Regions from separate parts of the Gottfriedia acidiceleris genome, predicted to be linked through region 2. Evidence: riboswitches for the same ligand, from Rfam matches in the RefSeq annotation. Region 2 holds a riboswitch; the other holds the start of a gene.
What was found. Region 2 has a riboswitch for thiamine pyrophosphate ahead of thiC (phosphomethylpyrimidine synthase ThiC). Riboswitches for the same ligand answer to the same signal wherever they lie in the genome.
Positions count from the first base shown of each region.

Region 1: it holds a riboswitch for thiamine pyrophosphate, as region 2 does, so the genes downstream of both, MY490_RS05000 (ABC transporter substrate-binding protein) here and thiC (phosphomethylpyrimidine synthase ThiC) in region 2, are expected to answer to the same signal.

Region 1 is NZ_CP096034.1:1,057,955-1,064,122, forward strand. It holds gene hmpA (NO-inducible flavohemoprotein) at 252-1,496, opposite strand; gene MY490_RS04990 (RrF2 family transcriptional regulator) at 1,683-2,126, shown strand; gene racE (glutamate racemase) at 2,223-3,014, opposite strand; TPP riboswitch at 3,245-3,354, shown strand; gene MY490_RS05000 (ABC transporter substrate-binding protein) at 3,443-4,435, shown strand; gene MY490_RS05005 (thiamine-binding protein) at 4,448-4,738, shown strand; gene MY490_RS05010 (ABC transporter permease) at 4,738-5,505, shown strand; gene MY490_RS05015 (ABC transporter ATP-binding protein) at 5,502-6,168, shown strand, end outside.
Region 2 is NZ_CP096034.1:3,922,654-3,928,821, reverse strand. It holds gene MY490_RS18580 (ThiF family adenylyltransferase) at 1-21, opposite strand, end outside; gene MY490_RS18575 (thiazole synthase) at 18-785, opposite strand; gene thiS (sulfur carrier protein ThiS) at 788-991, opposite strand; gene thiO (glycine oxidase ThiO) at 1,018-2,109, opposite strand; gene MY490_RS18560 (thiamine phosphate synthase) at 2,093-2,707, opposite strand; TPP riboswitch at 2,795-2,904, opposite strand; TPP riboswitch at 3,139-3,253, shown strand; gene thiC (phosphomethylpyrimidine synthase ThiC) at 3,391-5,169, shown strand; gene MY490_RS18550 (small acid-soluble spore protein H) at 5,420-5,599, opposite strand; gene MY490_RS18545 (YjcZ family sporulation protein) at 6,001-6,132, opposite strand.

The DNA of each region.
Region 1 (6,168 bases), 1.8 Mb from region 2:
CAGAAATAAGAAGAGATGTGTACTTAATGGGGCAACCCATTAAGTGGAACATTATAGATGTTAAAATTCATATTTTAATAATGATTTTAAATGTTTAAGTGTTTCAACAATTTTAATATACCAATAAACTCTAGTAAATTTTTTTTAATAAACATCACTAAACTCCTTTTACGAAAATATGGAAATTTATTGGCAAGAGTTTTTTTCAACAATGTGAAAAGGATGCTCTAAATTGAGCATCCTTTTTAATATTAATCATGATGTACAGGGCTTTTAGGTTCAGTGTCTAAATTCATTGCTGGTCCGAAGAATTCGTAGTGAATTTGTGTATCTTTAATGCCTAATTCTTTTAAGCTAGTTATAATTGCTTTTAAAAACGGTACTGGTCCACATACGTAATAATCTGCATTATCTGATTTAACATTGCTATTTAACCATTCTGCATCAATATAACCTTGCTTTTTAAAGTTGTTATTTTGAAGATCTTCCTCAGAAGGATTTTCATAAACAAATGATAAATTGTAATTTGTTAAGAGCTCTTTTAATTGGTTTAGTTCGTTTTCAAATGCTTGTAATTTACCGTTTCTTGAAGCGCTTATGAAGCTGACTTGACGAGTTGGTTGATTACTTGCAATTGACTTAGCCATACTGATTAATGGTGTAATTCCAACACCACCACTTAAGAAAACAACATCTGAATCAATTTCAGTATTTATAGTAAATTCACCTGCTGGAGCAGTAATTTCCAATGTATCACCAACATTTACTTGATTGTGTAGGTAGTTTGAGAATTTACCAAGTGGTTTATTTTCTTCAGCTTCTCTTTTTACTGAAATTCTAAAATAATTTTTACCTGGTGCATCAGATAAACTATATTGTCTGTTTGATAAATATTCTTCACCAGGAATTTGTGAGCGAACAGTAATATATTGACCAGGTAAGAAAGTAGGAACTGAAGAACCATCTTTAGGAACTAAGTAGAATGAAGTAATTACATCGCTTTCATTAACTTTTTCAATGACTTTAAACTCTTTAAATTCAGACCATCCACCTTCTTGTGAAGATGCTTCCTCATACATTTCTTTTTCGATATCGATAAATACTTGTGCAATAACTCCATATGCTTCCGCCCAAGCACCTAGTATTTCATCAGTTGCAGCATCACCAAGTACTTCTTTAATTGCCCCTAGTAAATGTTGCCCTACGATTGGATAGTGCTCTGGTTTTACTTGAAGACTGCGGTGTTTTTGCGCAATTTGTTTTACAACAGGAATAATTGTTGCTAGTTTATCAATGTTCTGTGCAGCAGCTAAAACAGTATTTGCAAGAGCAGTTTGTTGTCTACCTTGTTGTTGATTTGTGTGATTAAATACATTTAATAGTTCAGGATGATTAGTAAATAAATTTTTATAGAATACTTTAGTGATTTCTGTACCCTTTACTTCTAAGACTGGAACTGTTGACTTAATAATATCAATTGTTTTTTGAGATAGCATGATAAATCCCCCTAATCATGTTTTAAAGTAGTATTTTAAATACATCTTTATCTTAGACCTAGAATTTATTTAAAGCAATATGTAGAATACATCTTTTGTGGATTTTTTCGTAAAAATACATTAAAGTTTAAAAAAAGTTCACAATTATGCTATGATTAATCTTAAATAAAACAGTGAGGACAAGTTATGCGTTTAACAACTTATTCGGATTACTCTCTTCGTGTACTAATATTTCTTAGCTCTGAGCCTAGTGAAAAATTAGTTAATATTAAAGACATCGCTGAAGCTTATGATATTTCTAAAAATCATTTAATGAAAATAATTTATAATTTAGGAAAGATGGGTTACATCGAAACAATCCGTGGCAGAAACGGTGGAATCCGATTAGCTAAATTGCCATCAGAAATAAATATCGGTGAAATAATTCGCAAAACTGAAGAAGACTTTAATATTGTGGAATGTTTTGAACACGGTAATACTTGTGTTATTACACCTGTTTGTTCTTTAAAACATATATTTAATAATGCATTGGAACAATTTTTACAAGTTTTAGATCAATATACATTAGATGATATTGTAAAGAACAATGCGATGCTTAAAGATTATTTTTCAAATAATACAAAAGAATAAATAGTATGAAATAGAAGAGCGTTCGTAATTTAAAATGACAAAAACCAACAAAGGTTTACTTTGTTGGTTTCTTCATTTAATGCGGTCTATTGACCTTTATAGTTTAATATACTTTACGTTTTCCATTGGTTCTTGGAATAAGGATGAAGCTATTTTACTAAAAATGGTTGGATCCCCAGTTGTAAAAAATTCATGTGAAGTGATATCAGAGTTAGATAATAAATTTTGTTGATCTAGAATTGCACTTACTTCTAAAGCTGTTTCATCACCAGAGCTAATAAGATGAATTGATGGTCCCATCACTTTTTGGATGATTGGACCGAGTAATGGGTAATGCGTGCACCCTAGTATGAGTGTATCAATATTTGAATTAATAAGAGGTGCAAGAGTGTGTTTAACAATCTCAAATATTTCAGGTTTATTGTAGTCCCCATTTTCAACAATTCCAGCAAACTCTGGGCATGCCAAACCTTCAATGATAACTTTGTCATTAATCCGCTTTAGTGCAGAATGATATGCTTTACTATTAATAGTAGCATTCGTTCCTATGACACCGATTTGGTCATTTTGTGTTAATTTTATTGCTGCTCTAGCACCTGGGCGGACAACTCCAATGACTGGAATTTGAAGTTTTTCTCGCATTTCATTTAAGACTACTGAGGTTGCTGTATTACAGGCGATGACTAACATTTTTATATCTTTTTCCAATAGAAAATTAGTCATTTCCCAAGTGAATTCCCTGATTTCGGTATATGGTCTTGATCCGTATGGACATCTTGCAGTATCGCCTAAGTATAAAATGTCCTCTTTAGGTAATTGTCTTATAATTTGTTTGGCAACTGTTAAGCCCCCAACACCTGAGTCAATGACTCCGATTGGCTTATTCAAAAAATCCCCTCATTTTACTTAATAATTTGTTGATGTAGTATATTCTTTATTCATTTAAGATTTTACTATAATAAATGATATTTTTGTTTATTATTCTCTTTTTAAAACTGTTGAAATTTCATAGTTCAGTGCGCCTATTAACAGAGTATTAAAACATTTAAACATAAGTTGAAAATAATTCGTAAATTTAATCATTATCTGTTATATTAATGAGGAAAAGTTTATATATGAGAAAAATGTGGAGGAGCCAGTGTTGCTGGCTGAGATAGCGTCCTTAAGATGTTGACTCTTAGAACCTGATCTGGGTGATGCCAGCGTAGGGAACAGTATCTCTTTTTAGATATGTTTTTTACAGCGCATTTACGTCCGGGTTAGTATCCGGACGTTTTCTTTTTGTATAAACCAAAAACAAAAAGGAGTTATAGATAATGAAAAAACTAGTAGTATTTTTAGTAGCTATTTGTTTAATGTTAACCGGGTGTGGTCAAAACAAAACTGCTACTACTAAAAAGACAAAGCAATTAAAAAAGGTGACTGTCGTACTAGACTGGACGCCAAATACAAATCATACTGGGCTATTTGTTGCTAAGGAAAAAGGTTACTTTAAGGAACAAGGACTTGATGTAGATATAATCAGCCCGGGAGAAACAGGTGCAGACCAATTGGTGGCATCAGGTAAAGCAGACTTTGGTGTTTCTTATCAAGAGTCAATTACACAGGCAAGAGTTCAAAATGTACCGATTGTATCAATTGCAGCAATTATTCAACATAATACTTCTGGGTTTGCATCACCGGTGAATAAAGAAATTAAGTCTCCAAAAGATTTCGTTGGAAAAACATATGGTGGATGGGGTTCGCCAGTTGAAAAGGCTATTTTAAAATCACTTATGTCAGAAGAAAATGCTAATGTTAATAAGTTAAATATCGTTAATATGGGTGATGCTGATTTCTTTACAGCAGTTAAAAGAGATATCGATTTTGCATGGATTTATCAAGGATGGACAGGGATTGAAGCAGAGCTACGTGGAGAAAAATTAAACATGATTTATTTAACTGATTATAGTAAAAAGCTAGATTACTATACTCCAGTTTTAGCTACGAATGAAAAAATGATTAGTAAAAACCCTAAAATAGTAAAAGCGTTTGTGGCTGCTGCATCAAAAGGATATAATTTTGCGATTGATAACCCAAAAGAAGCTGCATCGATTTTAATAAAGGATAATCCAGATTTAGATAAAAAATTAGTGGAAAAAAGCCAAGAATGGTTAGCATCTAAATATAAAGATGATGCAGACCGTTGGGGTGAGCAAAAGTTATCGGTTTGGAAAAACTATGCTGATTTCTTAGCTGAAAATAAATTATTAGAAGGAAACTTTAAGCCAAAAGAAGCATTTACGAATGATTTCTTACCAGCGAAATAAGGAGGGGCAAAAATGCAAACTACTTTAATGAGTGTCCAAATTATACCGAAAACAAATAATATTGAGGATGTTATTCCAGCAGTTGATGAAGCAATTAAAATTATTGATGAATCAGGTGTAAAATATCAAGTTCAACCATTGGAAACAACTATGGAAGGTGACTTGAATCAATTATTAATGGTTGTTCAAAAAATGAATGAAAGAATGATTGAAATAGGTTGCCACAATGTAATTACTCAAATGAAAATACTTTATCAACCACAAGGTATTACGATGGATGTGTTAACGGAGAAGTACCGTTAATGAAATTTAAAAATATAAAAGGATGGCAACCAACCGTTGTCATCCTGCTTTTTTTAATTTGCTGGCAGCTAAGTATTAAAATTTGGAAAATTGAATCTTGGTTATTACCAGGACCAATCGCAATCTTTAAAGAAGGAATGAAATCAACTAATTCACTACTTCCTCATATTTCTTCTACAATTCAATTAACGATTATTGGTTTGTTAATTGGTAGTTTATTAGGATTTTTAATCGCATTTTTATTGCATTTAATTCCAGGTGTTAGGGAAGCTTTTTACCCATTATTAATTCTTTCGCAAAATGTACCAATTATCGTATTGGCACCGCTTTTAATTATTTGGTTTGGATTTGGTGTCTTACCTAAATTAATCATTATTTCTCTTGTTTGTTTTTTCCCTGTTACAGTTTCAGCGTTGGATGGTTTCCGACAAACACCAAGTGAACTATTAAATTATATGAAAATGGCGGGAGCATCCAAATCACAAATTTTTTGGAAAGTTGAATTACCTTTTTCTCTACCTTCCATTTTTTCTGGCTTAAAGATTTCAGCGACTTATAGTGTTATGGGAGCAGTTATTTCTGAATGGCTAGGAGCGAAATCTGGAATTGGAGTCTATATGACTTTAGCTTCATCTTCATTTAGAACAGATCGAGTATTTGTTTCAATCTTTATCATTATGTTTTTAAGTATGCTTTTCTTCTTCCTAATAGTTGTAATTGAACGTTTTACTGTTAAATGGAAAGTTAAAGGGGGGAAACGGAAATGACATTACAAGTGGAACAATTATCAAAGAGTTATAGCGGTCATCAAATATTAGAAAATATATCCCTTTATGTAAACGAGGGTGAATTTGTATCGATTCTAGGTCCATCTGGTAGTGGGAAAAGTACGTTGTTCCATCTTATTGGTGGTTTAGTAAAACCAGATTCTGGAGAAGTAAAGTTAAATGGTTCGATTATAAATGGAGAACTTGGTCATGTTAGTTTTATGCCTCAGGATCATTCATTACTTCCTTGGAGAACCATATTAAAAAATATTGTTTTATCACAAGAATTAAAACATAAACCTGATGAAAAATTGGCAAGAGACTGGCTTAAAAGAACAGGTTTAGAAAACTATGAGAATGCTTACCCTAATGAATTATCTGGTGGTATGAAACAAAGAGTTTCATTTTTAAGGTCTCTACTAGCACCGCAGTCGTTCATGTGTATGGATGAGCCTTTTTCAGCTTTAGATGAATTCACTAGACTTGAAATGCAGCAATGGCTTTTATCAATTTGGGAGGAGCAACGACGATCCATTTTATTAGTAACGCATAATATTGATGAAGCGTTGTTACTGTCTGATCGAATATATATTTTTTCTGACAAACCCGCCAAAATCAAAGAAGAAATCATTGTGCCATTTCCAAGACCACGTAAAAAAGAAT
Region 2 (6,168 bases):
TTTTGCATAACGGTTTGTCAAGAATTCACCAACCCTGTGATTGGGCTACTAGCTACACCATAATTTTTTTCTTCAATTCTTCCAGCCTCATAACCAAGCCTTCCTGCTTCAATAGCAAGCTTCATTGCAACTGCCATTTTTACAGGATCTTTCGCATTAGAAACCGCAGTATTTAAAAGAACTCCATCAGCACCTAGCTCCATTGCAAAAGCTGCATCCTTTGGTGACCCGATTCCGGCATCTACTATAACAGGTACATTCGTTTGCTCAATGATGAATTTAAGATTTAATGGATTAATAATTCCTTTTCCGGAACCGATTGGAGATGCACCTGGCATAATCGCATGTACACCAAGTTCTTCTAGTCTTCTTGCTAGCACAACATCATCGGAAATATAAGGTAATACAATAAAGCCTTCGTTTAATAACATTTCTGATGCCTTCAATGTTTCAATTGGATCGGGTAATAATGATTTATCACACCCAATTACTTCTACCTTGATCATATCGCACAAGCCTGACGCTTTTGCCAATCTTGCTATTCTAACTGCCTCTTCAGCAGTTTTTGCACCAGCTGTATTCGGCAATAATTTATATTTCGTTAGATCTAATTGTTCAAGAAAATTTGGCTGAGATTCCTCAAAAATATTCATTCTTCTAACAGCAAAAGTTAGGATATCGGCTTCCGATACTTCAACAGCTTCTTTCTGGACTTCAAATGAAGGGTATTTTCCTGTTCCTAATAATAATCTTGAATGAAACGTATGATTTCCTACTTTTAACATGATTAGCCACCACCTACAAAATGTATTAATTCTACAGAATCTCCGTTAGAGAGATGAGTTATCGAATACTGTTCCTTGTAAATAATTTCTTTATTAACTTCGACAATAACAATTCGATTTTCTAATTGATATTCATTAAGCAGATCCTGAATTGTATAGTTTTTGCTCGAAATATCGATATTCTTTCCGTTTAACCTTATTTCCAACTGCTTACACCTCCAAAGGCTTAAAATTAACGATTGATTTTAAATGCTTCAATCCAGTTACGATCGACTTCCCGTTTAAGGATCAAATCTCGAATTAATTTTCCAGTTGCTGGTGCAAGCAATATCCCATTTCGAAAATGGCCGGTCGCAAATAAGATTTGATCTTCTTCTGGATGAGTTCCAATAAAAGGGTTATAGTCGAGAGTTCGCGGTCGTAATCCTGCCCAAAATGAATCAATTTTCATGTCTTCAATTTCGGGAAGCATTTTTTTAGCGCTTTTTATTAATGACTCAATCCCTTTTAAGCTAGGGTTCTCATTCCATTCGTTATCAATCATCGTAGCTCCGATAACAAGGCGGCCGTCATTCCTTGGAACAATATAATTTTGTTCATGGAAGAGAGTATGCTTTAATGCAACTTTTTCACTTTTGACTGAGATGCATTCACCTTTAACGGGAATAATTTCGTGATGTAATCCAAGCTGTCCAAACAATGAATTACTCCAAACGCCACTTGCAACTACAATGGTTTTTGCTTCAAAATCGCCATTTGTTGTTTTAACTAAATAATGTGAATCAATTTTTTGAATCTGAAATACATGTGTATATTCAAAAATAGATGCACCTAAAATTTGAGCAGCTTTGCAAAACGCGTTACAGACAGAAACAGGCAACACATTCACGTCGTCTTCAATATAAGCTGCTCCAATTATGTTTGGATGGATGCCAGGTATCTGTTTTTTTAGCTCCTCCTGGTTAGACCAAAGTGATGAAGTTTGAGTGAGTAGGGGAGTTAATTGTTTTTTTTCTAAATCTGTATAAGCTAGTTTGAAAATGCCACCTTTTTTAAGTTCAATATCAATTCCACATAATTCTTTTAATTCTTCCTGAAGGTGAAAATAAGTTAATTGACTGTTTCTAGCAAAAGAAAAAAATGACTCGGAATGATCCCATTCGGAATGCGCGCCAAGCATTCCAGCAGCTGCCTTAGTTGTTTTCTGACCAACCTGCTGTCCTTCAAGAACTGCGACATGAATGTTTTCTTTTGCTAGATAATAAGAAATGGAACAACCTATTATTCCACCACCAATTACTACAACATCAAATTTCTTGTTCATAAGCGAATTTGCACCTTTCAAAATATTGCAGCGCAGCTTCTAGGGGATTTCGGGCAGAAAATATGCCAGACATTACAGCTATACCATCAATTTTGTTCTCTTTTAGAACGTGGATATGTTCAGGTAATATTCCCCCGACTGCATAGATTGGTATAGTTAACGTTTTTTTCATTTCTGGAATTAGTTCAATTCCATTAGGTGTTAATCCATTTTTACACTCTGTTTCAAAACAATGACCATACATAATATAGTCAGCTTTATCATTTTCTGCCTGTATTGCTTCAGTAAGTGAGTGAACTGACTTTCCTACTCGTAAATTAGGAAAATATTCTTTTACATCAACAAGTGGTAGACCATGTCCTGGCAAGTGAATATTTGATAGGTTAGAGAAAATAGCTATATCTAATCGATCATTTAAAACAATTTTTTTCATATCTACTTTGTTTATTTTTAGTAGATTTAAAAGTGATAGTAGCTCGATTGCCGTTTTCGATTTTTCGCGAATATGTACATAGTCGACAGCATCGATTATTTGAATTATTTTTGTAGCAAGTACTTCGACTGAGTGCTGATCATCTGTAATTGCAATAAGTTCCATTTTCCCAGCCTCTTTCACTATGAAAATTTTTTCAACAAAAAAACCACTTTCCTAAAAAAAGAAAGTGGTTACATCGCACGTGAAAAAGTATAAAATGCGCCACTTTCCTACGCAGGTACTAGCCTGTTCAGGTTTTGAGGGTTTAAAAGTAACTACTTTATTCTCAGCCCTTATCAAGGGATCCCCTAGTGATGAATATGTATGAAAATTAATCTTAGCATAGCATATAAAAAATAATATTCAATACTAAATTTATTTTTACTAGTCTAATTATTTACTAGAAATTGGGCTTGAGATATAGTGAAATCAAGTATTTTTAGGGGATAAAAAAACCAATAATTTTTTTAATTTGGAATTTCTGTAAAAATTTAGGGGAATAAAAACATTTACATTTTAAATTTGTGGGTTTATATTTAGTTTGAACAATTTAATAGATTGACTAGGGGTGTCCAATTAGTTGGGCTGAGAGAGAAACGCGAATAAGTTTCTTAACCCTCAGGACCTGATCTGGTTCATACCAGCGTGGGGAAGTTAGAAATTTCTCATTAATGATTTCATAATTGTTAATGTAGTTTTGCTAACACTTAGCCGGGTCTTAAAAATAAGATTTCGGCTTTTTTTCATGCTTTAAATGAATTGGATTTCGTCCTTTTTAAACTAATTAAAAAGGGGAATGAAATCAAATGAACAATTCTGTAAATGAAATGAATTTTTCCATCATGTCTAGTTTTTCAGGGAGTAAGAAGGTGTATGTTGAAGGGTCTAGACCTGACATTAAGGTGCCAATGCGTGAGATTCAATTAAGTCCAACAACTGGCACTTTTGGCGAAGAAGAGAATGCTCCAGTAAGAGTTTACGACACTAGCGGACCTTACACAGATTCAGCTAGCTCAGTTGATATTCGAATGGGACTTAAGGCGATTAGACAAAACTGGGTAATCGAACGAAATGATGTTGAAGAGTATGAAGGGCGTGAAATAAAGCCTGAAGATAATGGATATAGAAAAGAGTCAGATCAACATAATGTTGAGGTGTTTAAAGGGTTAAAAAGAAAACCGTTACGTGCAAAGGATAATGGAAATATTACTCAAATGCATTATGCTCGTAAAGGGATTATAACACCTGAAATGGAATTTATTGCGATTCGAGAGAATGTTTCAGCTGAATTTGTTCGTGATGAAGTTGCAAAAGGAAGGGCTGTCATTCCATCGAATATTAATCACCCTGAAAGTGAGCCAATGATCATCGGACGTAATTTTCATGTGAAAATAAACGCCAATATAGGTAATTCAGCCGTCACGTCCTCAATTGAAGAAGAAGTAGAAAAAATGACATGGGCTACTCGTTGGGGAGCAGATACGATGATGGATCTTTCAACCGGGAAGAATATTCATACAACACGTGAATGGATTATCCGAAACTCACCGGTACCAGTAGGGACAGTTCCGATTTATCAGGCGCTTGAAAAGGTCAATGGAATTGCTGAAGATTTAAGCTGGGAAGTGTTTAGAGATACTCTAATTGAGCAAGCTGAACAAGGGGTAGACTATTTTACGATTCACGCGGGTGTGTTATTACGCTATATCCCATTAACTGCAAAACGAGTGACTGGAATTGTATCTCGTGGAGGGTCTATTATGGCTCAGTGGTGTTTAGCTCATCATAAAGAGAATTTTTTATATACTCATTTTGAAGAAATTTGTGAAATTATGAAGCGTTATGACGTAACATTCTCTTTAGGAGATGGACTGAGACCAGGCTCAATCGCCGATGCAAATGACGAAGCACAGTTTTCTGAGTTAGAAACACTAGGTGAGTTAACGAAAATTGCATGGAAACACGATGTTCAAGTTATGATTGAAGGACCGGGACATGTACCGATGCACTTAATTAAAGAAAATATGGATAAACAATTAGAAATTTGTCAGGAAGCACCGTTTTATACATTAGGACCGTTAACGACTGATATCGCGCCTGGCTACGATCACATTACATCAGCGATCGGTGCAGCAATGATTGGTTGGTTTGGTACTGCAATGCTTTGTTATGTAACTCCGAAAGAGCATTTAGGCCTTCCAAATAAGGAAGATGTAAGAGTAGGTGTTATTACATACAAAATAGCAGCACATGCAGCTGACTTAGCAAAAGGACACCCTGGTGCACAAAAAAGAGATGACGCACTTTCAAAAGCAAGATTTGAATTTAGATGGCGTGATCAGTTTAACCTTTCCCTAGATCCTGAAAGAGCAATTGAATATCACGACGAAACATTACCTGCTGAAGGAGCTAAAACAGCACATTTTTGTTCAATGTGTGGTCCAAAATTCTGTAGTATGAGAATCTCTCAAGATATTCGAGATTTAGTTAAACAAGAAGAACTTCAGAATGATTCAATCATCGAAGAAGGCATGAAAGAAAAAGCACTTGAATTTAGAAAACAAGGCGGAGAAATCTATCAATAAGGGTGTGAGCCTTATATGAATAGGGTAGAAGAAATCATAAAAGAAATAAAGTATTTAGAAAGAAATATGAATCAGTTAAAGATCGAATTGAGCACAATTCAAAAAAACTGTGTACACGATTTCCAGAAAAAAGATACGATACAAGAATGCCTTAAATGCAGTTTAATTGAAAGCTTATGTTGGTAATCTGGAGAAACAATACGAAAACAAACCTCAAAAACTAAGAGGTTTGTTTTTTGTTATTCAAGAATTAATGTTCTGACAAACTATTGATTGAAACATCTTCCTCTCGATCTGGTTGACCTAGCGGATAGATTCTAGCAGTTTCATTTGCTTCATCAACATGTTGAATATAAATTGGCACTCCATTATATGTAACATTAGCCATTACAGCAGAAGAAGCAATTTCTTGAGCTCGTTGCTTATTCATACATAACCTCCTCTAAACTAAAAATAGAAACCTAACATATTATTAACCGTGGTGTGATTGGGTATTCATTTAAAATTTATCTTAAAAAACATGCCATATATTTAAAATTTTTTATTCTTCCTTCTGTTTTATTTTGTCTATTTATGCATATTAATTTTCATTCTTTCCGGTAATATGAACTTAATAAGTTTAACTGTATATACAAGCGCTTTTGGAATTTTACTTTCTTTAAATCGAGTTTAGTGTTAAGTTTAAGATCCTTACCTTGGAATAGAAAAATGGTTCGACTTAAAAAGTTCAGTACATATCACTACAATTCATTCTAAGCAAGCACTAGTTTCTTAATGGATTAAAAAAAAACCCCTGTTAAAATTTAACAGGAGTTTTATAGTTTTTAATGATTACCAGTGGTGACCATATCCATATCCGTCATGTCCAGACCAGCAAGCTGCTCCAACAATGATTAATAAGATAAACAGAACAACGATTAAAGCAAAACCGTTAAGATGGTGTCCGTGATGTCCAGTACTCATACATGTGACCTCCTTCATACGATATTTAAGGGAAAA